4 regions of the Bacillus sp. PK6-013 genome follow, and region 2 is predicted to be linked to each of the others. Evidence: predicted binding sites of a transcription regulator. Region 2 holds the regulator's gene; each other region holds the start of a gene.
What was found. The regulator Rex, encoded in region 2, represses fermentation and respiration genes when NADH is low (regulators of the CRP and FNR family bind a similar motif). The targets are predictions, from matches to a motif close to TTGTGAAATATTTCACAA.

Region 1: a site for Rex is predicted at 3,018-3,035, ahead of M1E03_RS19715 (L-lactate dehydrogenase). Genes of this name have one in related genera too.
Region 3: a site for Rex is predicted at 2,262-2,279, ahead of M1E03_RS11095 (helical membrane plugin domain-containing protein). Genes of this name have one in related genera too.
Region 4: a site for Rex is predicted at 1,366-1,383, ahead of yumC (ferredoxin--NADP reductase 2). Genes of this name have one in related genera too.

The regions. Positions count from the first base shown of each region.
Region 1 is NZ_CP096417.1:3,928,883-3,934,624, forward strand. It holds gene M1E03_RS19705 (LysE family translocator) at 1-234, opposite strand, end outside; gene M1E03_RS19710 (L-lactate permease) at 344-1,966, opposite strand; gene M1E03_RS19715 (L-lactate dehydrogenase) at 2,016-2,975, opposite strand; gene M1E03_RS19720 (nitrate/nitrite transporter) at 3,426-4,631, shown strand; gene M1E03_RS19725 (hypothetical protein) at 4,720-4,890, opposite strand; gene M1E03_RS19730 (cytochrome c biogenesis CcdA family protein) at 4,942-5,643, opposite strand.
Region 2 is NZ_CP096417.1:3,638,197-3,643,938, forward strand. It holds gene M1E03_RS18355 (CPBP family intramembrane glutamic endopeptidase) at 1-295, shown strand, start outside; gene M1E03_RS18360 (YdiK family protein) at 295-486, shown strand; gene tatC (twin-arginine translocase subunit TatC) at 531-1,307, opposite strand; gene M1E03_RS18370 (twin-arginine translocase TatA/TatE family subunit) at 1,314-1,487, opposite strand; gene M1E03_RS18375 (redox-sensing transcriptional repressor Rex) at 1,526-2,170, opposite strand; gene moaC (cyclic pyranopterin monophosphate synthase MoaC) at 2,174-2,680, opposite strand; gene M1E03_RS18385 (ABC-F family ATP-binding cassette domain-containing protein) at 2,827-4,752, shown strand; gene tsaD (tRNA (adenosine(37)-N6)-threonylcarbamoyltransferase complex transferase subunit TsaD) at 4,992-5,742, opposite strand, start outside.
Region 3 is NZ_CP096417.1:2,212,217-2,217,958, reverse strand. It holds gene M1E03_RS11105 (TetR/AcrR family transcriptional regulator) at 1-364, opposite strand, end outside; gene M1E03_RS11100 (NAD(P)/FAD-dependent oxidoreductase) at 551-1,729, opposite strand; gene M1E03_RS11095 (helical membrane plugin domain-containing protein) at 1,766-2,200, opposite strand; gene M1E03_RS11090 (excisionase family DNA-binding protein) at 2,599-2,829, opposite strand; gene M1E03_RS11085 (hypothetical protein) at 2,923-3,147, shown strand; gene M1E03_RS11080 (AMP-binding protein) at 3,218-5,170, opposite strand; gene M1E03_RS11075 (acyl-CoA carboxylase subunit beta) at 5,201-5,742, opposite strand, start outside.
Region 4 is NZ_CP096417.1:924,139-929,880, reverse strand. It holds gene M1E03_RS04615 (NAD(P)/FAD-dependent oxidoreductase) at 54-1,271, opposite strand; gene yumC (ferredoxin--NADP reductase 2) at 1,629-2,627, shown strand; gene M1E03_RS04605 (hypothetical protein) at 2,662-2,862, opposite strand; gene M1E03_RS04600 (cold-shock protein) at 3,005-3,229, shown strand; gene M1E03_RS04595 (GNAT family N-acetyltransferase) at 3,334-3,813, opposite strand; gene M1E03_RS04590 (HesB/IscA family protein) at 3,916-4,281, opposite strand; gene dapF (diaminopimelate epimerase) at 4,355-5,212, opposite strand; gene M1E03_RS04580 (NupC/NupG family nucleoside CNT transporter) at 5,339-5,742, opposite strand, start outside.

The sequences.
Region 1 (5,742 bases), 290 kb from region 2:
AAAAAAACCAAACAGCCATAAAAACGTTTTTAAAAATGGCGCTGTCAAAAATTGAGCGACTCCAAAATAGATCAAAGCCATATATAAGACATCCGCCGTCACAGCGCCAAGACCAAACAGCCAGGCATGAAAGAAGCCACCTTTCATCCCCCTGTCGATCTGCGCCGCATTCACAGGGCCGACAGGTGCGGCCAAAGACAAGCCCAAAAACACATAACTCAGGAAGATGTTTATCATATCTCGTCCCCCTTCCGCGGATAACTTGTACAATGTATTCAAAAAGAGGACATGATAGAACAAACAGCTTAAAAAGCCTTTTCCCATTGCGGGAAAAGGCTCTTCTTTATATGCCAAGCTTTGAAAGTGCAAATGTCCAAATGCATATGATGAAAAGCAGGATCAAGCTATATTTAACGGTTTGGCTGAAAAGCTTTGATTCCTGCCCTGTCTCTTGGACCGCGGCTGTTGCAATCGCAATCGACTGCGGTGAGATCAGCTTGGCCATCACGCCTCCCGCGGTATTGGCGGCAAGCAGCAACGCTGAGCTTGTCCCGATTTGCGCTCCGGTGACAGCTTGCAGGTGGCCGAATAATGCATTGTTGCTGACGACTGAACCAGTGATAAACACGCCGATCCAGCCCAATACGGGACTGACGAACGGAAAAATATCCCCCGCTTTGGCAAGCGCCAGTCCGATGGTTGAACTCAATCCGGTATAATTGGCCAGGTTTGCAAAACCCATCACAAAGCAAATGGTCAGAACAGGAAGCCACAGTTCCTTGACCGTCTCTTTCAGGCTGGAAAGTCCTCCGCGGAAACTGATGTTTCGGCTCAGCACAATCGTGAAGATCACGGCGATCAGTATCGCCGTACCCGTCGCTGAAATGAAGTCAAGCTTCATCACGGCATCAAGCGGTGCCGGTTCCGGAGCGATTGGCGGCGTTTTCAGCACTTCCCGGTGAAGAAAAGGCATGTTGAATAAAATCGTCGATTGTTTCAGCCATCCGCCTTCCTGAAAAAGTCCTTTAAAACCGGGCAGGCTCCACACCGCAATGACGGCGGTCAAGATATAAAACGGAGACCAGGCTTTCATAATGTCTGCTGCATGATATTTTTCAGCGGGTTCATGTTCATTCCCGGTTTCTCTGTATATGTGGCGCGGCTGCCACTTTTTCAAAAACAGCGCCAGCGCTCCCATACTGATTAAAGCGGCCAAAATGTCCGCAAGTTCCGGCCCCAATCCAATCATCGTTATAGTCTGCACCGCCGTATAGCTTCCGCTTAATACAAGGAGAGCCGGCAGCGTTTCCCTTATTCCTTTAAACCCGTCCAGTATGAAAACGAGCAGGAACGGGACAAAGAAAGTGATGAACGGCAGCATCAAAGCGAGCGTTCTGGAAAGCTCAACCGGTGTCAAGCCTCCCATCTGTGCTCCTGTGATTACCGGAATTCCGATCGCTCCAAAGGCCCCGGATGCCGCATTCGCAATTAAACATAGAGATGCCGCTTTTAAAGGTTTAAAACCAAGCTCGACAAGAAGAACGGCACTGATCGCAATCGGCACGCCGAAGCCTGCCGCGCCTTCCAAAAAGGCGTTAAAACTGAACCCGATCAGCAATAACTGAAGCCGCTGGTCAGACGAAATCCCGGCAATGCTCGCTCTGATCACTTTAAACTTTCCGGTTTTGACAGAAATTTTGTAAAGCCATACAGCCATCAGGACAATATATCCGATCGGCCAAAGACCGTTTGCAATTCCAAGTAAAACGGCTGAGACAGCTTTCGCAGCCGGCATGTGAAAAAAGAAAACCGCTACAATAAAGCTGACCGCCAGCGTCAAAAATGACGCGATGATTCCTTTCATCTTCAGCACGGTCAATGCAAGGAGAAAGAAAAGAATCGGCAGAATGGCGGCAAAAGCGCTGATAAACAGATTCCCAAACGGATCGTATATCTGCTGCCACATTTTCATCATCTCGCAATCTTCATGATGTTAGTATCTTCATGATGTTCAGTTATGCCTGCAGTTCAAAATGCGGTTTTAAAATTGCTTTTAACACACCTGCGCTATGCTTGAATTGCTGTTTTTCCTTTTCATTCAGGTCGAGCTCAATAATTTCCCTCGCTCCGCATCGGCCGACAACCGCCGGAACTCCGATATAAACATCATTTTCCCCAAATTCGCCTTCAAGATGTGCGCTCACGGTTAAAATCGCTTCTTCATTGCGGTAAATCGCTTTCGTAATACGCGCGAGGCTCATGGCAACTCCGTAGTATGTCGCACCTTTTTTCTCGATAATGTGGTAAGCGGCGTTTTTAACATTGTCAAACAGTTCATCAAGATCTTCTGCTTTGTATTTCTCATTTCTTTTCAGCAAGTCGCTGACGGGAACTCCGCCGATATTCGCGTGGCTCCAGACAGGCAGCTCCGTATCTCCATGTTCACCAATGATGTAGCCGTGGGCATTGTGGGCAGCGACACCGAAATACTCGCTGAGCAAGTAACGGAAACGGGCTGTATCAAGTGTTGTACCGCTTCCGATCACGCGTTCTTTCGGAAGTCCGCTGAATTTCCAAGTCGCGTAAGTCAAGATGTCGACCGGGTTTGTAGCGACAAGGAAGATGCCGTCAAAACCGCTGGCCATGACTTCTCCGATAATTCCTTTGAAAATTCTCAGGTTTTTTTCGACAAGATCCAGACGGGTTTCACCCGGCTTTTGGTTTGCTCCGGCGCATACGCAGACAATGTCGGCGTCTTTGCAGTCCTCATATGTGCCGTACCATGTTTTCACAGGATGTGGGGCAAATGCTTTACCGTGGTTTAAATCCATGACATCGCCCATTGCTTTGTCTTTATTTAAATCAATGATCACAAGTTCGTCTGTGATACCTTGGTTAATTAACGTAAATGCATAACTGCTTCCAACAAAACCCGCACCGATCAAAACTGTACGGTTGACTTTTTGGTTTCTCATGACTCATCATTCCTTTGCCGTTTGTTTTAAAATCTAAGCTGTTTGTGAAACTCTTCACATTCATATTGTGCAATACTTCACATACTTTTTCAAGTGATATACATTTTTATTTATGTCTATTTTGTGTCTCTACATACTTCTTCCTTAAATTTGTACATTTTTTGGTAAAAATATGCCTTACAGCTAAAGAAAAATTGGTAAACGTGCTGCAAAAGACTGCTTTATCTGCAAGTGCATCAGGCCCATTCCAATCTAAGTTTCCCCTTTTCAACAGTCATAACACCTCAAATCTTCAGCAACATTCAATCATCGCCGGGTATAATGCCGTCCAAATTAAAATTTTAAATATTCAATCTTTTAGTTTGTTAGTAAAGCTGACAAAAATACTGCCAACCCTATTCTATTTTGTCATGATAAATTCTAGAATCTATCGGATGGGGAGTGTTGCAATTGAAATTGGCGGATTTGAGGAAGAGCGGACACGCGCCTTCCTTGTTGTCATCTTTTTTATATTTCGATGTCAGCTTTATGATTTGGGTGTTGCTGGGGGCGCTTGGTGTTTATATTACGGCTGATTTTGATTTATCTCCATCACAGGTCGGATTGATTGTCGCCATACCTACTTTGGCCGGATCGTTTTTCCGGATTGTGCTCGGCATTTTAACCGACCGTTTCGGACCGAAAAAAACGGCTATTGGCGGAATGCTGGTGACGATGATTCCGCTGATATGGGGGTGGCAGTTCGGTTCATCGGTCGCCGAGCTGTATATCATCGGAATTTTACTCGGTGTGGCAGGCGCAAGCTTTTCCGCATCCCTGCCAATGGCGAGCCGCTGGTATCCGCCGCACTTGCAAGGCCTTGCCATGGGGATCGCCGGAGCGGGAAACAGCGGAACACTGCTCGCTACACTATTCGGCCCTCGCCTGGCGGAGCAAGTGGGCTGGAACGGCGTCATGGGATTGGCGCTGATTCCTCTGATACTCGTGTTATTCAGCTATTTCCTTATGGCAAAAGAACCTCCGAATCAGCCGGCGCCTAAACCGCTCAAAGACTATTTTGCTGTTTTCAAAGAAAGGGACACTTGGTATTTTTGCCTTCTCTACAGCGTAACATTCGGAGGTTTTGTCGGCTTGTCCAACTTTTTAAGCTACTTTTTTGCATCCCAGTATGCCGTTCCGGCGGTAAGGGCCGGCGAATTTGTCACGCTCGTCGTTGCATCGGGAAGCTGCCTCCGCCCTGTCGGCGGGTTGATTGCCGATAAAATCGGCGGCGTGCGTCTGCTGCAATTCCTCTTTATCGGGGTGGCTCTGTGCATGTTCTCAGTCAGTATGCTCCCGTCTCTTGGCGTTGTCACAGCCGCATTATTTATCGGCATGGGCTGCCTCGGGATGGGGAACGGCGCGATATTCCAGCTTGTACCGCAGCGATTTCAGCAAGAGATCGGGATGGTGACGGGAGTCGTGGGCGCTGCGGGGGGAATCGGCGGATTCTTCCTCCCGAATATTCTCGGAACGCTGAAGCAAATCACGGGTACGTATTCAAGCGGATTCCTCACCTTTACCGTTATCGCATTTTTGGCACTCGGACTGCTTTTGCTTGCTCAGGCCGGATGGAAAAAACAGTGGAAAACCGAGGAGAAATCAATTCGAATATAAAGGGAGCCGCTCGATTCTTTTCGAGCGGTTTTCTATTCCTGCCAGGACCGTGACGATTGGATGCTCGTGTGAATAGAAGCAGCGTATATCACCCTGATCCTCCCGATTGTTGAAATGAAGATTCAAGCACTTTTTTCGCGAATTCCAGCATCCCGCTGTAGAGCGGATAAAGCCCGTTTGGCTCTTCAGATTTGCGAACCTTCCAAAATCGATTGGCTAAATCCTCATGTCCCTTAAATGAGTGATCAAACAAGCACATGATATCCTCCGCGATTTTGCTGTTTTTCACAATCTTACTCACATAAGCTTTTCAAAAGAGATTCGTCAAATTCGAATACCAGATATTCATCCATATCATGTTGTCCGTATAAAGCAGGATGCCGATGACGATCATCAGCGCGCCGCCGATTTTCATGAGCATATTCGAATATTTCATAAGCGGCCTGATGTTTCCGATAAAAAACGCCATGAGCAAAAAAGGAATGGCAAAACCTAGAGAATATGCGGTGATCACCATGAATGCGCTCCCAAAATCAGGGTTCTGAAAATTTGCATATGCGATCGTTCCGAATATAGGCCCGATGCACGGCGTCCAGCCCGCCGCAAAAACCATTCCGACAAGCATTGAATTCAACAAGCCTATTTTCCCTCTTCTAAACGAAAGGCGCCGCTCCTTCATCATGAAAGCCGGCCGGAAAACGCCGAGGAGGAACAGGCCCATGACGACGACAAATATTCCACCCAGCATGCGGATCAAGTTATGGTATTGCAAAAACAGCAGGCCAAACGAGCTGGCGGAGAAACCCAATATGTAAAAAATTACAGAAAAGCCGGCCAAAAAAGCAGCCGCGTGAATCATCACCGATTGTTTGATGCGCTTTGCATCTCGGTCTTTCAAATCGCTGACCGAAATCCCGGTGATGTAGGAAATAAATGATGGATACAAAGGCAGGCAGCACGGAGAAATAAACGACAGGAAACCGCCGCCGAATGCCAGCCATAAAGCGGCCATATACTTCCATCCCCTTCATGTTTATATATTTTTTACCATGTGATTCTCTTTCTCTAGCATAACATAAAAAACCGCCTATCATGGCGGTGATTTTTTGTA
Region 2 (5,742 bases):
CAGAAAGATCATTTTCGGTGCAATCTATGAGAAAACGAATTTTTTCATTGCCGCTTTGTTCAGTTCGGTGCTCTTCTCGGTCGTCCATTTGGATTTCAGCCATCTGCTCATTTATACAGCAATGGGATTCACATTCTCCTTTTTATATGTCAGAACCAACCGGATTATCGTGCCTATTTTCGCCCATGTCGCCATGAATACGCTCGTCGTCTTACTGCAGACATTCCGGGAGCCTATTGAAGAATATTTGAAACACGCCGAGAAAATGCAAATGATTATTGGAGGATTTCTATGATGAGAAGCCCTAAATTCTGGGGAGCGATTTATTTATTAACGGGTGTGCTGTTTACATATCTGGCGGCAACCTCGCCCGGAAGCATGTGGTCTTTTTACACGATCCTGCTGATGCTTTTCGCAGCCTATAATATCAGCATTTCCTTTAAAATGTTCGCCCTGGCCGGCAAGATGAAACGAAAAGATCAATAGCCTTTTTTGTGAAGGAAAAGAGCCATTCTGAAAAAGAATGGCTCTTATTTTGTATGGTCGTTCAAAAACGCTTGATTTTCCTCTTGAATCATTGTTTTTTGCGCCTGCCTGTAGGATATTCTTGAAATCACGATACTGATTTCATAAAGAATGAGCAATGGCACTGAGACCATTAAATGCGACAAAAGCTCAGGCGGTGTAATGAGGGCCGCGATGACGAACAACACAAAATATGCGTATTTTCTGATTTTCGCCAAAAACATCGGCGTCACGAGGCCGAGCCTTGTGATAAACATGATGACCACAGGCATCTGAAACAATAAGCCAAAAGGAAGCGTCAACTGAAGCAGAAACTGAAAATATTCGTGTATTCCGATGACCTGGTTGACATTCAGATCATCTGAGACTCTCGTCATAAAGTCCACGACAAACGGAAATAAAATAAAGTAAGAAAAGGCAATGCCGCCTAAAAAAAGAATAATCGATATCGGAATATAGCTGAGCGTCACTTTTCGTTCCTTTTCATACAGCCCCGGGCTGATGAAAGCCCACAGCTGGTATAAAACAAGCGGCGAAGTCAAGACGGCGCCGATGATGAAAGCGAACTGCACGTACACAAATAAAGGATCGGTCAGCTTGAACGCGTTGAGCGTCAGCAGCTTCGCTTCATCCGTCTGCTGCAGATAGATAATCAGCGGCTTTGCCAATAAAAAGCCTGCCGCAACAAATAAAACAAAAAAGAAAAAAGTGATCACAAGCCGTCTGCGTAGTTCTGTGATATGTTCTATCAGCGACATTTCTCTTTCCTTCATAAATGTCATCCTATCCTACTGATCTTCTTTCTTTTTATCGGAATCGTCGTCAGCCAAACCTTTTGTCGCATTCTTAAACTCCCTCAGCGTGTTTCCCGCTGCTCTTCCCAGCTCGGGAAGTTTTTTCGGGCCGAATATCAAAAGCGCCACCACGACAATTAAAATAAAGCTTCCAGGACCGATTGGCATAAAGCCTGCCCCCTTTCCTTTATTTTTCGTTTTCCGTTTTACTTTTCCTGCATTGAATAATGTTTCATGAAATACACCAGCGACTGAAGTTCAACCGCCAAATCTATATGATGAATGCGAATGTGTTCCGGCACATTCAAGCGGGCCGGCGTGAAATTAAGAATGCCTTTAATGCCAAGCTCCACCAGCCTGTCTGTAATCGACTGTGCGGCTTGAGCCGGTACCGTCAAAATGGCGACGGGGATATCATCCGTCATATGCTCTTCAAGTCTATTCAGATCATAGACGGGAACACCGCCGACCTCGGTTCCGATTTTTTCCTCATTGATGTCAAACGCCATGGCGATTTTTGTATTATTATTTTTGATAAAATTGTAATGGAGAAAGGCTGTCCCCAAATTCCCCACGCCAATGAGCGTTACGTTCGTCATTTCATCCTGATCAAGCGTCTTTCTGAAAAAGGACAGCAAATAATTGACATTGTAGCCGTATCCTTTTTTTCCGAGCGCGCCGAAGTACGAGAAGTCCCTGCGGATGGTCGCAGAATCGACTTTGACGGCATCGCTCAGCTCAGCGGAAGATACACGCTGTTTTCCGGATGCATGAAGGTTTTTTAAAAAACGATAATATAATGGCAACCGTTTCGCTGTCGCTTGCGGAATTTTTGAATGATCCATGTTCATAAACTAATCCTCCATGTCTACATCAGCTTTTTCCCTTTTATAGTCACCGTTTTTCCCGCCTGTCTTTTCGAGAAGAAAGGTCGGTCCTATCACCATTCCCTTATCCGCCGCTTTGCACATGTCATATACGGTCAGCGCACATACGGAGGCCGAAGTTAACGCTTCCATTTCCACACCTGTGCTCCCTTTGGTCTTCACTTTAGATTGAATATGCAGGATGCTCTTCTGTTCTTTCTCCTCCCAGCGAAAGGCGATGTCGACTCCTTTCAGAGCGATCGGATGGCACATCGGGATGATGGCGGATGTCTGTTTTGCGGCCATGATTCCGGCCACTTGCGCCACCGACAATACATCGCCTTTTCCGATTTCCCGGTTTTTGATTTTTTCATGTACTGTTCGATTCATAGACACGCTTGAAACAGCCGCAGCTGTGCGTACTGAAGCTTCCTTTTCGCTTATATCAACCATCTTGGCTCTGCCTTGTTCATTAAAATGTGTAAACTCATTCATGTTCTGAACTCTCCTTATAACGATCATACACTATTTTTTTCATTCTGTCTTTTTCTTTGGCTAAAATCTTCCAGACTTCACTTAATTGTTTGCTGACTGCGCAGTGATAGGCTACACTTAAAATAGCAGACAAGAGGTGAAAGATCATGATGATTTTACAAGTGAACCAACTTTCAAAATCGTTTGGAGCCGATACGATTTTAACGAATATAAAACTCGAAGTCAGATCTCGGGACCGGATTGCGATCGTCGGACGCAACGGCGCCGGAAAATCGACTCTTCTAAAGATTATCGCAGGAAAACTTTCATATGAAAAGGGGGACATCATCAAGCCGAAAGATTTGACGATGGGCTACCTTGACCAGCATTCCGGCCTCGATTCCAAGCTGACGCTCAAAGAGGAATTGCTGTCGGTATTTGATTTTCTAAAAAAAATGGAAAAAGAAATGCGCGCGATCGAGGAAAAGATGGCGCAGGCCGGACCGGACATGCTTGAATCATTGATGAAGACGTATGACAGGCTTCAGCAGGAGTTCAAGGACAAAGGCGGCTACCAATATGAGGCAGAGGTCAGATCCGTCATGCACGGGCTCGGCTTTGCGGGGTTTGACGACTCCGTCCGCGTCCAGGACTTAAGCGGAGGTCAAAAAACAAGGCTTGCCCTCGGAAAAATGCTTTTGACAAAACCCGACCTCCTCATTTTGGACGAACCGACAAACCACTTGGATATCGATACCCTGACATGGCTTGAACAATATTTGCAAAATTACAGCGGAGCGATTTTAATCGTTTCCCATGACAGGTACTTTCTTGACAAAGTGGTTACCCAAGTTTACGAGATCAGCCGGTCCCAAAGCAAAAAATATACCGGGAACTACAGCTCTTATCTCCAATTAAAAGCCGAACAGCTGGAAAAGGAAACAAAGCTTTATGAAAAGCAGCAGGACGAAATCGCCAAGCTGCAGGAGTTCGTCGACCGGAATCTGGCCAGAGCTTCGACGACGAAACGGGCGCAGAGCAGACGAAAGCAGCTTGAACGGATGGAGATCATGGATAAACCGCTCGGAGATGAAAAGTCGGCGTCTTTCCGCTTTGAAATTACAAGGCAAAGCGGAAACGATGTACTGCGGGTGGAAGACTTGACAGTAAGCTATCAGGAGCAGCCCCCGCTGCTCCGTTCATTGAACTTTCGCATTACCCGCGGGGAAAGCGTTGCACTGGTCGGACCGAACGGAATCGGCAAGTCAACCCTTTTAAAAGCATTGATTCAAAAGCTGCAGCCGGTATCGGGAACAATCGCGACAGGCTCCCATGTCTCAATCGGCTACTATGACCAGGAACAGGCTGAATTGACGTCGTCAAAACGCGTGCTTGACGAGCTTTGGGACGATTATCCGGAAATGAATGAAAAGGATATCCGGACCTGCCTCGGCAACTTCCTGTTTTCGGGAGAAGACGTATTAAAACCTGTACACGCGTTAAGCGGCGGCGAAAAAGCAAGGCTTGCCCTCGCCAAGCTGATGCTCCAAAAAGCGAACTTCCTTATTCTTGATGAGCCGACAAACCATCTCGACCTGGACAGCAAGGAAGTCTTGGAGAACGCTTTGATCGATTACCCGGGAACGATATTATTTGTGTCCCATGACCGCTATTTTATCAACCGGATCGCGACAAAAGTACTGGAGCTTTCCCGCGACAAAGCAGAAGAATATTTAGGCGACTACGATTATTACACAGAAAAAAAAGCGCAGCAGCTTGAACTGAAAGAACTAGAAAAACAGACGGAAGAGCATCAGAAAAACGCTTCCGAAAAACCTGGCGCAAAAAAGAGCTATGAGGAAGAAAAAGAGCTGAAAAGAAAAGAACGCCAGCGGCAGCGAAGGATTGAAGAAATCGAAACAAGAATTACGGACATTGAAGAACAGATCGAAAAAAATGAGGAGCTCCTGTGTGACCCCGCCGTCTTCCAAGACCATGAGAAGGTCCAGGAAATCCACTCTGAAAATGAACGGCTGAATGAGGAGCTTGAACAACTGTTAACAGAATGGGAAACACTCTCTACAAATGAATAAAGGATGAACCGCTCCACGCCGGAGCGGTTTTTTTGTCCACAAATAAAATCCTTTATTTAAAAGAAAGAAAGCGTTTTACCCACAATATCCACAAAAAACATAATATTTATACACATTATTAACAGGTAAAAAAGGTCTGTAAATTAAGGTTTTTAACATTATACACAAGACTGTGGATATATGTTAATAACCTGTTAATAACTATTCCCGGGCAAAAAAACCTCACAGAGCGTGAGGTTTTAATAAGACGTCAGATCTAAGCCAGGCTGACCGTTCATATCATATTTTCCTCTGATTCCTTTTTCAAAAGCAACCGTACCTGCGGCGGCAATCATCGCGGCATTGTCCGTACACAGCGAAAGCGGCGGGATCAAAAGCTCAATCTCCGGATGGCTGCTGAACGTTTTTTCAAGCGCCGCTCTCAACCCTTTGTTTGCAGCAACTCCTCCGGCAAGCAGCACCTGTTTGACGCCATAAGCTTTCGCAGCGCGTTCCGTTTTTGTGACGAGGACATCAATGACGCTTTCCTGAAAGCTGGCTGACAAATCTTCCGGAGCTATCGTTTCACCTTTTTGTGAAGCGTTGTGAAGCGTGTTGATGACTGCAGACTTCAATCCGCTGAAGCTGAAATGATAAGAGCCTTCTTCAAGCCATGCGCGCGGCAGCGGCACATTTGCCTCGCCTTTTTGCGCAAGTTTGTCAATGTGAGGTCCTCCCGGATAAGGAAGCCCCATCGTTCTCGCCACTTTGTCATAGGCTTCGCCTGCCGCATCGTCGAGCGTCTCTCCGATGACTTCAAATGAGCCGTGCTCTTTCATATACACGAGTTCGGTGTGGCCGCCTGAGACGACAAGGGCAATCGCCGGAAATTGAATGTCCTGAACAAGTCTGTTGGCATAGATGTGACCGGCAATGTGATGAATGCCTACGAGTGGTATGCCCCGGGCAAAACTGAGCGCTTTCGCGGCATTCACGCCGATCAATAAAGCG
Region 3 (5,742 bases), 1.4 Mb from region 2:
TTTCTTCGGGGAGTTTGCGGAAGAGTGTCTCGAGTAAGTTGTCATCGTAAACTTGGCGAATGTACGGGTTATCTTCCACCACCGCCAATGCTTCACGCAAAAACTGTGCAAATGTTTTCCCGCTTTCAGAAAATGATGCCTCAAGCTGGGCGCGGATCTTACTTTCTTCCTGCTGCAAAATCTCAAAATAAAGCTCCTCTTTCGAGTCGAAAAATGTATAAAATGAGCCTTGGGCAATTCCGGCCGAGGCTGTTAGCTCACCAACGCTCGTTTTTTTCAATCCAAGCTGCGCAAAAAGCTCTCTTCCGCTTTGCACTAAAGCTGAGCGTATCGCTTCCTTTTCTTTTTCGGTAAATTTCGGCATGTCAGTCTCTCCTTGTTTTATAAACATATAAATATTTTTATTTTATATTCATATAATGCGATGAGACCGTCTTTTTGTCAATGCATTTTGGTTCAAATTTACCACAATATTTTCATTTGCCCGTCAAATTTAAAGCAAAAAAAAGCACCACTTATAGTTTAAACTATAAGTAGCGCTTCATTTCCATTAATAAGCAAGGCTGAACAGACCTTTAATATGAGTCAGATAACGGACGTTGCTCGCTTCTTTCATCAATGAAGCAGGCAGGCCTTTAAGAGATGTACTGTTCGCGCCGATAACGGCAACTGCATCTTTGCGGCCAAGGCTTGCAAGCGTGCCCGAGTTGACAGGGCTGAACGTTTCCATTGATTTGTTTTCTAAGTATGCATACAGGTTGTAGCCGATCAGCTCGCCCATTTGCCAAGCGATTTGAGCTGTCGGAGGGTACGGACGGCCATCCGGACCGAAGACAACGGCGCTGTCTCCTGCAACAAATACGTCTTCATGTGATGTGGATTGAAGGAAATCGTTTACAGTTGCGCGTCCGCGGTTCACTTCAAGACCTGACTCGCCGATCAGCGGATTGCCTTGAACACCGCCGGTCCAGACAAATGTATTTGTGACGATTTTTTGCCCGTCTTTCAAATCAACAACGTTTCCTTCTACATTTGTGACAGGCAGTCCTGTCAAGAATTCAACGCCGCGTTTTTCAAGGCTCTTTGTCGCACGTTCGATCAGCTCATCCGGAAGAACCGGCAGGATTTTCGGACCGGCTTCAACAAGCTTCAGCTTGATTTCTTTCGGATCGACACCGTAGCTTCTCGCAAGGTTCGGCATGATATCGGCGAGTTCACCGACAAGCTCGACGCCTGTTAGTCCGCCGCCGCCGATTAGGATCGTAGCATCCGCTTCGTTTTTCGTTTTAGCGTATTCGCGCACGCGCTCTTCAACATGTTTGAAGATCTTGTTTGCATCGTTTGCAGATTTGAGCACCATGCTGTTTTCTTGAAGGCCAGGAATGCCGAAGTAAGCAGTGACAGAACCAAGACCGACGACAAGCGCGTCATACGTCAGGGTAGAGCCGTCAGAAAGAGCGACTTCTTTTTTGTCAACTGAGAACGAGTTGACTTTGGCGATTTTAAGATCGATGTCTTTTCCTTTGAAAAGCTTTGCAAGCGGCATCGCAATGGCCTGTTCTGACACGTTGCCCGCAGCAAGGCGATGCAGTTCTGTGATGATTTGATGTGTCGGGTATTGGTTAACCACTGTGATTTTTGCTTCTTCTTTTGTGTAGTGTTTGCGAACTGTTAAAGCAGACAGTAATCCGCCGTAACCAGCGCCTAAAATGACGATATGTTTTGACATCGTGAATCCTCCGTCCTTATTCTGAATGTATAGTGATTATTTTTGTTTTTCGCGTTCTGACATGATTTGCAGGTAGCTTTGAACAAAGCGGAACATCTTTTGGGCCTGCGGATCTTTAAGCATTTTCAGCAAACCGAAAAGTCCGATGACTTCATTGCTTTCGTCAGCGCGGTCTTTTGCTTCAATGGCGGTAGCCGCGATTTCTTTTGCCGTATCTTTGACAGGCTCAAGAATTTCTGTGATGGCACCGACCGTATCATTTTTTAATACTTCATCAGTTGCAACGGATTGTGCGAAATCGTAAGACTTTGTCAAAATGTTGACCAGTTCTGTCAGCTTTGGAAGCTGGTCGACTAAAACAGTCAAAGACTCCTGTACTTCAGGTTTTAGCAGTTGATCGATAAGATCGCGTTGGCTTTGGCTTACAGATTCGTTTGTTTGATCAGCTGTTTGATCGATTGTTTCCGGCATAACCAATTCTCCTTTTCAATAAGCGATGTGCTGTTTTTTGAAGGAACCCCTTTTTCACAGTTTGTGAATTTGTGCACAAACAAGTCCGCAAAAAGGTTCTCCCCTTTTGTGTTTGTTTTGCTGTTTTCAGTCTGGAATTCCCGAAAACCCGCAATCTCAAAACACACTGTATTTTTTACTACTAAATGATAACACTTTTTGAACAAAAAATGAACGTGATTGTTTCGGAAATGAAATAAAATCATAGAAAACTTTATATATAGGGCTTCTTTCATCCCTTTCATTTCCTATATTGTGTCTTTTTTTACGAAACGTCCCATTCACACGTCATGATAGAGTCGTGCGAATATTTCCCAGAAACGCACCTAGTTTACATAATGTAATTATCGTTATCTTGGTTAATCTTCATCTTTAACATCCGGATCTTCGGGGATGGGTTCGTTCAGAACGGATTCCGCCCACTCTTTATACTTTTCCATCTGTTCCATATGGGTATTGAATTGATCTTTGTTGATTAAATGCTGCTGTCCGTCGAAGACGGTGCGAATTTTCTTTTCTCTCACAAGCTGTTCAACATATGCTTCTGAAAGCGTTAAATATTCTGCGGTTTCCTTTATCGTCAAGTACATGTTTTAGTTCCTCTCGTTTTGATTTAGGCGAACGTTGCGATTTTAGGATCATACGATAAGATATATCAGTTTAGATGATGGAGGCCTATTTCTATGTATTCAAAATGGAATTCTGAAACGTCTTATCCGCCTTCAGCCCCGCACATGCACACCGGCCAATCTTCTCAGCAGATGAATCAAAGGCTGAAAAATCTCGAAGATCAAATGGAATTGCTGATCAAACTCATGGAATGCAACAATCAGCTGCTGCGTTCAATTGAAGAGCAGCAAAACCGCGTCTGCGCGGCCGGCGGAGGTTCGGTTATCGTCAGAATGTGAGTTTTTGGTCTTAAAATAAAAAGAGGAAGGACGTGTCCTTCTTCTTTGTCTGCAAGCCTTATCCAGTATACTACAGATTTTTTTGCGCTGAAAGGCCGGTAATTTCATCGTATGTTTGACGATTTTCCAATGTTGACAAATCGCCTGCCGGCTCGTTCAAATAGGCAGCTCTGATCAGCCGTCTCATCACTTTTGCATTTCTCGTCTTCGGCAGACCGCTGACAAAGTAAACCGCTTTTGGCTTGATCGCTTTACCGATCGCGTCAGAGGCGAGGTTCAGCAAATCATCTTTTAGTTTTTCCGACGGCTTTTCCGACTGTGTGAGGACGACAAAGCAGACGGCAGCCTGACCTTTGAGCTGATCCGGAACGCCGATAACGCCTGCTTCCGCCACCGCTGGATGGCCGACCAGTACGGACTCTATTTCGGCGGGCCCGATCCTTTTCCCAGCAGTATTGATCACATCATCAGAACGTCCGCTGATCGTCCAGTAGCCGTTTTCATCACGTTTTGCCCAATCGCCATGCACCCAGACGTCAGTCCAGCGGCTCCAATATGCTTTTTCATATCTGGACGGCTCCTTCCAAAAACCATTCGTCATGCCGACCCACGGCTTTGTCAGGACAAGCTCCCCGACTTCATTGACGACTTCCTCCCCTTTTTCGTTGAAGACATTGGCCGCCATGCCAGGCAGAGGCGAATTAAACGTCATCGGCGTGATTGGCCGCAGGAGCACATTGCCCAAAATGCCGCCTGAAATTTCCGTTCCTCCTGAATAATTAAAAATAGGAATCCGCTCTTTTCCAGCATGGCGGAACAGCCATATCCACGGTTCATAATTCCATGGTTCTCCCGTTGAGCCGATTGCCTTCAGACTGCTCAGGTCGCATTGATGAAGAAAATTTTCGCCGTGCTGCATCAGTGAGCGAATGAGCGTCGGAGAGACGCCGAGATGCGACACCTGGTGTCTGCTGACAAGCTCCCACAGCCGACTCGGGGCCGGGAAATCCGGTGCTCCGTCATACAGCAAAACTGCCGCTCCGTTTATGAGTCCCCCGAATATTAAAAACGGTCCCATCATCCAGCCCATGTCTGTAAACCAGAAAAACGTGTCCCCTTGTTTGACATCCATCCCGAAGCCCGCATCAAATGCAGCTTTCAGCGGAAAACCGGCGTGGGTATGAACCGCTCCCTTCGGCTGTCCTGTCGTGCCCGATGTGTAAAGCAGCATGAGCGGATCTGAACTGTCCATTTCTTCTGTCATCTGGAGAGGATCGCTTTTCATCAATTCATTCCAGTCTATATCTCTCTTATGATTCCAATCTTGTTCGCCATCGTGAAGCCGGCAGACGACAACTTTTTGGACAGTGGGGGCGCGGTCTGCTGCTTTGTCAGCTTCTTTCTTCATACAGACCTTCTTTCCCCTTCGCAAAAAGGCATCTGCCGTGACAAGAATTTTTGCTCCGGCAGCGCTGAGTCTCGCGGCTGCCGCATGGGCCCCGTAGCCTGAAAAAACCGGGGAGAATACCGCGCCGATTTTAGCGGCGGCAAGCATGGCGATGACCGTTTGCGGGATCATCGGCATGTAAATCGCAATGACATCCCCTTTTGATATGCCTTGTTTTTTAAAGCCTGCTGCCGCACGGGCGACTTTTTGATGTAAAGAAGAATAGGTGATCCGTTCTGTTTTTCCGTCTTCACTTTCCCAGATGAGGGCTGTCCTCTCGGCCGTATCAGGCTGTCGGGACCATTTTTCCACGGCGCTGCAAACGGCATTTAAGCGTCCGCCGGAAAACCATTTCGGCCATTTTATGCTTTTATCGAGATTCAATGTTTGGCTGTACCGCTTGTACCAGCTGATGCCGAGCGCTTTTTCGGCCTCTTCCCAGAACCAGGCGATATCGTCTGTACTTGCTTTCAAAAAATCATCATAGTCGGAAAAACCGAGAGCTGTCATCCATTGAAACAGCCGGGTCGCTTTTACAAATTCCGGATCAGGCTGCCAAACCGCTTTTTCGGCCATACCGTTTCCCCCTTTTCGTTTCATTGGCCTTTAGACGGGATAAACAGGATGCTTCCGTTCCGTAAATATCATGTATTTGGTCATATATGCATTCAGCCGTTTGATGAGTTCCGTACGAAGCGAATCGGCCGGAATGACCCCGTCGACAATCATTTCTGAAGCAAGCCGGTAAATGTCTATGTCTTTTTGGTACTCTTCCCGTTTTTCGGCAATGAAGGCGGACCGCTCTTCTTCAGGCAATTGTGCGATTTTTTTGGCATAAACGGCATTTACCGCTGCTTCCGGACCCATCACAGCAATCTGAGCCGTAGGCAGCGCCAGACAGCAGTCAGGCTCAAAGGCCGGTCCCGCCATCGCATACAAGCCTGCGCCATAAGCTTTCCTGACGATGACAGATATTTTCGGCACGGTTGCTTCGGCCATCGCTGAGATCATTTTCGCACCGTGTCTGATAATACCCGCCCTCTCGACTTTTGTTCCGATCATAAAGCCGGGGATATCAGCCAGAAACAGCAGCGGGATATGATAGGCATCGCACAAATTGATAAACTTTGCGGCTTTGTCTGCCGAAT
Region 4 (5,742 bases), 1.6 Mb from region 2:
TTTTTAACCCCGAATAAAAAGCCCGCAGCTTCCGCTGCAGGCTTCGATTCCGCTTAGAAAAATTTAAACTTTCCTTTTTTCAGAACAAGTCCCGGCCCGCCGATCAGGAACAGCGAGCGGTTGTCGATAATTTTTTTCATCATGGACGCCGTCGTTCCCGTCATCTTTCTCCCGAATGCGACGCCGATTGCATCATGTTCGCCGAGAGAAGCGACAGAGCCTTTATTATCGAATGAGAACGTTTCCGTTTCTTTGCCGTGAATCAGTGCGGCCAAATTGTTTGCGCACGTTTCGCCCTGCTGCATGGAAATCTGCGCAGTCGGCGGATAAGGCCTTTCGGTTTCTTCATTTATGATCAGCGAGCAGTCTCCGATAACAAATATATCATCATGGCCTTCAACGCGCAGATCAGGTTTTACCTTCACACGGCCGCGCATGTTTTCAAAGCCTGATTCTTCTATGATCGGGTTGCCGCGGACACCTGCGGCCCATACGACAGTGCCTGCTTTGATTTCTTCGGTCTGATCGTCTTTTCCACAGATGATTCCGTCAGGCGTGCATTCTTTCACCGCCGTGCCGATTTTGAATTCAACGCCTTTTCCTTCAAGGTAGTTGACCGCATAATCGACAAGCTCCGGATCAAAGCCCGGGAGAACGGACGGCGCGGCTTCCACGCATATTAAACGAACCTGCTGGCGATCGATATCGTATTCGCGGCACAGCTCAGGAATGCGGTTGCCCAATTCGCCCAAAAATTCAATGCCGGTAAAACCCGCTCCTCCGACAACGATCGTCAGGCGTTCCGGGCGCTTCTCGGCTTCTGTGTTATACGTCGCAAACTGATATTCAATGTGCTCGCGAAGCTGCCGGGACGAGTTGATGTTTGAAATGGAGAAAGCATACTCTTTCAATCCAGAAATTCCGAAAGTTTCAGGGACGGCCCCCAGCGCTACGACAAGATAGTCGTAACTAAGCTCGCCGGTTTCAAGGACGACTTTCTTTCCTTCTTTATCGATTTTCTTTACCGTATCCTGAACGAAATTGACACGGGATGTATTGATGACGTCTTTAATCTGATAGCGGCATCTGTCATGATGAAGCGTACCTGCGCTCGCTTCGTGCATCCAGGTTGTCTCATAATGATAATTGTGCTTGTTGACAAGCGTAACATCCGCTTCATTGACGCCGATTTTTTTAACAAGTTTCGTAACGGTCATTAATCCACCATAACCTGCACCTAATACTACTACTTTTGGCTTATTCAACGGAATCACATCCACCTTTTCTGTATTTTACTGCTAAGCCGGATTAAAAATAGCCTTTGGGTTATCTTCTGCCGGCTTCAGGCTTTTTATGAAAAAAAGTTTGTGAAACCCTTCACTTTAATTTGCCGAACAACGGAATGTTTTTCGGCTGTGCGTCGAAAAATATTCACGAATCTTTAACAAAATGTTCACAACTACATCATAGCCGCTCGCTTTTGCTTTTTCAAGATTAAATATGCTCGGGCGGCAGACTTTAGATCAGACGGTAATATTTTCCGATCTTAAAAAAACAGACGCGCTCGTATTTATTTTATGTGATATGATATAATTAAGAACAATTTTCATTTAGGGGGCATTATTTTCATGCGTGAAGACTCAAAAGTATATGACATTACAATTATCGGGGGCGGCCCTGTCGGCTTGTTTACCGCATTTTACGGCGGAATGCGGCAAGCGAGCGTCAAAATTATCGAAAGCCTGCCGCAGCTAGGCGGTCAGCTGTCCGCTTTGTATCCCGAAAAATACATATACGATGTAGCCGGGTTCCCTAAAATCCGCGCTCAGGAGCTGGTCGACAATTTAAAAGAGCAAATGGCGAAATTTGATCAGACCGTTTGTCTGGAACAAGCCGTCGAAAGCGTTGAAAAACAAGCAGACGGCATTTTCAAGCTCGTCACCAACAAAGAAATCCACTATTCTAAAACGGTGATTATTACAGCTGGAAACGGAGCATTCCAGCCGAGAAAGCTCGAGCTTGAATCTGCGGCTCAATACGAGAATGCAAACCTTCATTACTTTATAGATGATCTGAATCAATTTGCGGGCAAACGCGTTGCGGTGTTGGGCGGCGGCGACTCCGCCGTCGACTGGGCGCTCATGCTGGAACCGATCGCTAAAGAGGTGTCAATTATTCATCGCCGCGATAAATTCCGCGCACATGAACACAGCGTCGAAAACCTGCACAATTCAAAAGTCAATGTGCTGACACCGTTTGTTCCGACCGAACTGATCGGCGCCGAGCGGATTGAACAGATCGTCATCGAGGAAGTGAAAGGCGAGAGAAAAGAAATCATCGATGTCGACGATGTGATCGTCAACTTCGGCTTTGTTTCATCTCTCGGACCAATCAAAAACTGGGGGCTTGAAATCGAGAAAAATTCGATCGTCGTCAAGTCCACAATGGAAACGAACATCGAGGGATTCTATGCAGCCGGCGACATCTGCACATACGAAGGAAAAGTCAAGCTGATTGCCAGCGGATTTGGAGAAGCACCGACCGCTGTCAATAATGCAAAAGCTTACATGGATCCTAAAGCGCGCGTGCAGCCGCTGCACTCTACAAGCATGTTTGAAAACAAATAAAAATGAAAAGGAGCCTGACACCGGCTCCTTTTCATTATATGATATTCAAATATGAGAAGATCGTTCCCAAAATCAGCACAATCGTTAAGATACCGACCACTCCCGCCGCAGTCAAGACAATCCGGTCCGTAATTTTCTGTGCTTTTGGAAGCGGTTTTTCGCAGCCGCATGCTTCACAGACTTTTGAATCGTAAGGCGTAAGCCCGCCGCAGCTTCTGCAGTTGATTTTTTCCATGGTTGAACCCCTTTTCTTTACTGGGCTTGGACTCTAAATAAACCTGTCCAGTATAGAATAACAAATTGACGAATAGAATGTCTTAAGATTCACAAAATATTCTTAAATGAACTCCAAAAAACCCTTGTTAGGAAGTGACGATATGTCTTACTACAACAATCGCAATCAAGAGCCTTTGCCAAAGGAAGATATCAGTACGTGGGAATGTACCGCTGAGGACTGCAACGGATGGATGAGAAAAAATTTCACGAGCAGCGATCGCCCTCTATGCCCTCTGTGCAACAAGGAAATGGTAAGCGGAAGCCGCTATATCACCTCAATCACCAACAACACGAGCAATCTCAACCGAATCTTTAACCAGAAATAAACACGATTGTTCCGGAAGCCCCGTTGCAAAAACCTTGCTCAGCACTTGAGCGGGGTGGCTGCATTGCTGCCTTCCGGCATTTCCCGAGCGAAGCGGAAAACAGATTATGTTAAATCTTTTACCAAAAGAATCTCATCCCGAATCGGAATGCCGTTATCAGCGGCAAAGGGAATTTCAGGCTTTACTTTTCTTGCTTCTTCAACTGCGTTTACATACAGCTCGGCCATTGTATAGCCTCTCTTTTGATAAAACATAAACGCCCGCATATTATCGTTCGTCGTGATCAGTTTAATCGATTGACACTGTTTTCGCTTTGCAGCACGTTCCACTTCGTTTAAAAGGAGTGAGCCGATCCCTTTGTTTTCGGCAATACTGTCCAAGGAGACGACTTCACATTCGTTTCCGGCGATGAAGTACGTAATCAGGCCTTTTATATCGCCTTTTTCATCTGTCACAGCGAATCCTTCCAATTCATCGCAGCGGAATGTTCCGTGTGAATTGACCATGTCCGGACTTCCCCAATGCTTATGAAAAAACGCGGTAACGTCCGCTTTTGACAAGCCGAGCGTTGATACGAGTTTCATTTCTTTCCCCCCAGATCATAATAAAACGCCTTTTCGTCACGATGATGCATCGCAATGAAAGGCGTTTTTCTCATTCCATATCGTTGACCTGATGCCAATATGTCAGCACTCTTCAGGCTTCCCTGCATTCACTGCGGTTCTGAATGATGATCCGCAGCCGCATGAAGCGATGGCATTTGGATTATCGATGGTGAAGCCTCCGCCCATCATCGATTGTTTAAAATCAATGACCGTACCGTTCATAATATCCAGGCTTTCTTGATCTACAAGCACTGTGATTCCATGCTGGACGAATTCATTGTCGTCTTCGTTTTTTTCGTGTTCAAAACCCATGCCGTATGACAGACCGCTGCATCCGCCGCCTTTTACTCCGATTCTCAAGAATGCGTTCTCCTCTTCATGCTCTTTCATCATATCCTTGATATGAAGAGCAGCCGCTTCCGTGACCGTAACTGTTTTTTCGCTCATAACATCACACCTCCTAAAAGCTCATGTGTACTTTATTATAAAGTTGCACGCCCGATTTCTCAAACGGACCGACTCATGATATAAAAAACTCGCCTTCACATACCGTTTCAGCGGGTCCTGTCATCATGACGCGTCCGTCATTTTTCCAATTAATGATCAGATCGCCGCCGGCGAGATGGACAGTAATGTCCGTGTCTCGTTTGGAATAGCCGTTGAGTATCGAACTCACTGCGGCTGCGCAGGCGCCCGTTCCGCATGCCTGGGTAATTCCTGAACCCCTTTCCCATACACGGAAATGGAGTTCTTTGCCGTTTTCGACTTCAACAAATTCTACGTTAACCCCTTCCGGAAACCTTTCATCTTTTTCAATGAGCGGTCCCATCGACGTAAGCGGCGCTTTTTCAATATCGTCTAAATAAAAGACGATATGGGGATTGCCCATGGATACAGCGGTACCTTTCATTTCCCGGCCGCCGAATATCATCTTTTCATTGATCGTCTCCGATCCCTGTTCACCGAGCATTGGCATATCTGATTTGAGAAGGCGCGGTTCACCCATATCGACTGTAGCCGATACAACTTTTCCTTCCTTCACTTCAATCTCAGCCTTTACCAAGCCTGAAAGAGTTTCAATTAAAAAGGATGTTTCCTTCACCAGTTTATGTTCATACGCGTATTTTGCAACGCAGCGCAAACCGTTTCCGCAGTTTTTGCCTTCAGATCCGTCGCTGTTGAAAATCCTCATTTTAACCGGCGCTTGATCTGAAGGACAGATGAGTATCATTCCGTCTGAACCGATTCCGGTGTAAACGGAAGACACTTTGACGGCCAAATCTGACAACAGCTCCTCAGGGAGATGTTCTTCAAACTGATTGACGTATATATAGCTGTTTCCTAAGCCGTGCATTTTAGTAAAACGAAAAGAATTCATAGCCGCCTCCACATTTTTTTACTTTCTTCTAGTATAAAAGCTGAAAGGGATGGATACAATATGGCTATCCCCCGTTTTTCATACATAAAAGCTCCCTGCGTTCATTTGCAGGGAGCTTTTATCATGTTATCCGATAAACATACCGGCGATCGCCGCGCTTGTAAGGTTGGCCAATGTTCCGGCAGCAACGGCTTTCAAGCCGAGACGGGCGATATCGGAACGGCGGTTCGGCGCCATTCCTCCCAATCCTCCGAGCAAAATCGCCACAGAAGACAGGTTTGCGAAACCGCACAGCGCAAAGCTGATAATCGAAGCGGTTTTGACGGAAAGCTGATCAAACATCGGAGCAAAATTGGAATAAGCGACAAATTCATTCAGTACGAGCTTTTGACCGATAAAGCTTCCGGCCTGAACTGCTTCATCCCAAGGGACGCCGATGACAAAGGCGAGAGGTGCAAATACATAGCCGAGAATGAATTCAAGCGAAAGGTCTTTAAAACCGAACCATCCACCGATTCCTCCAAGAATTC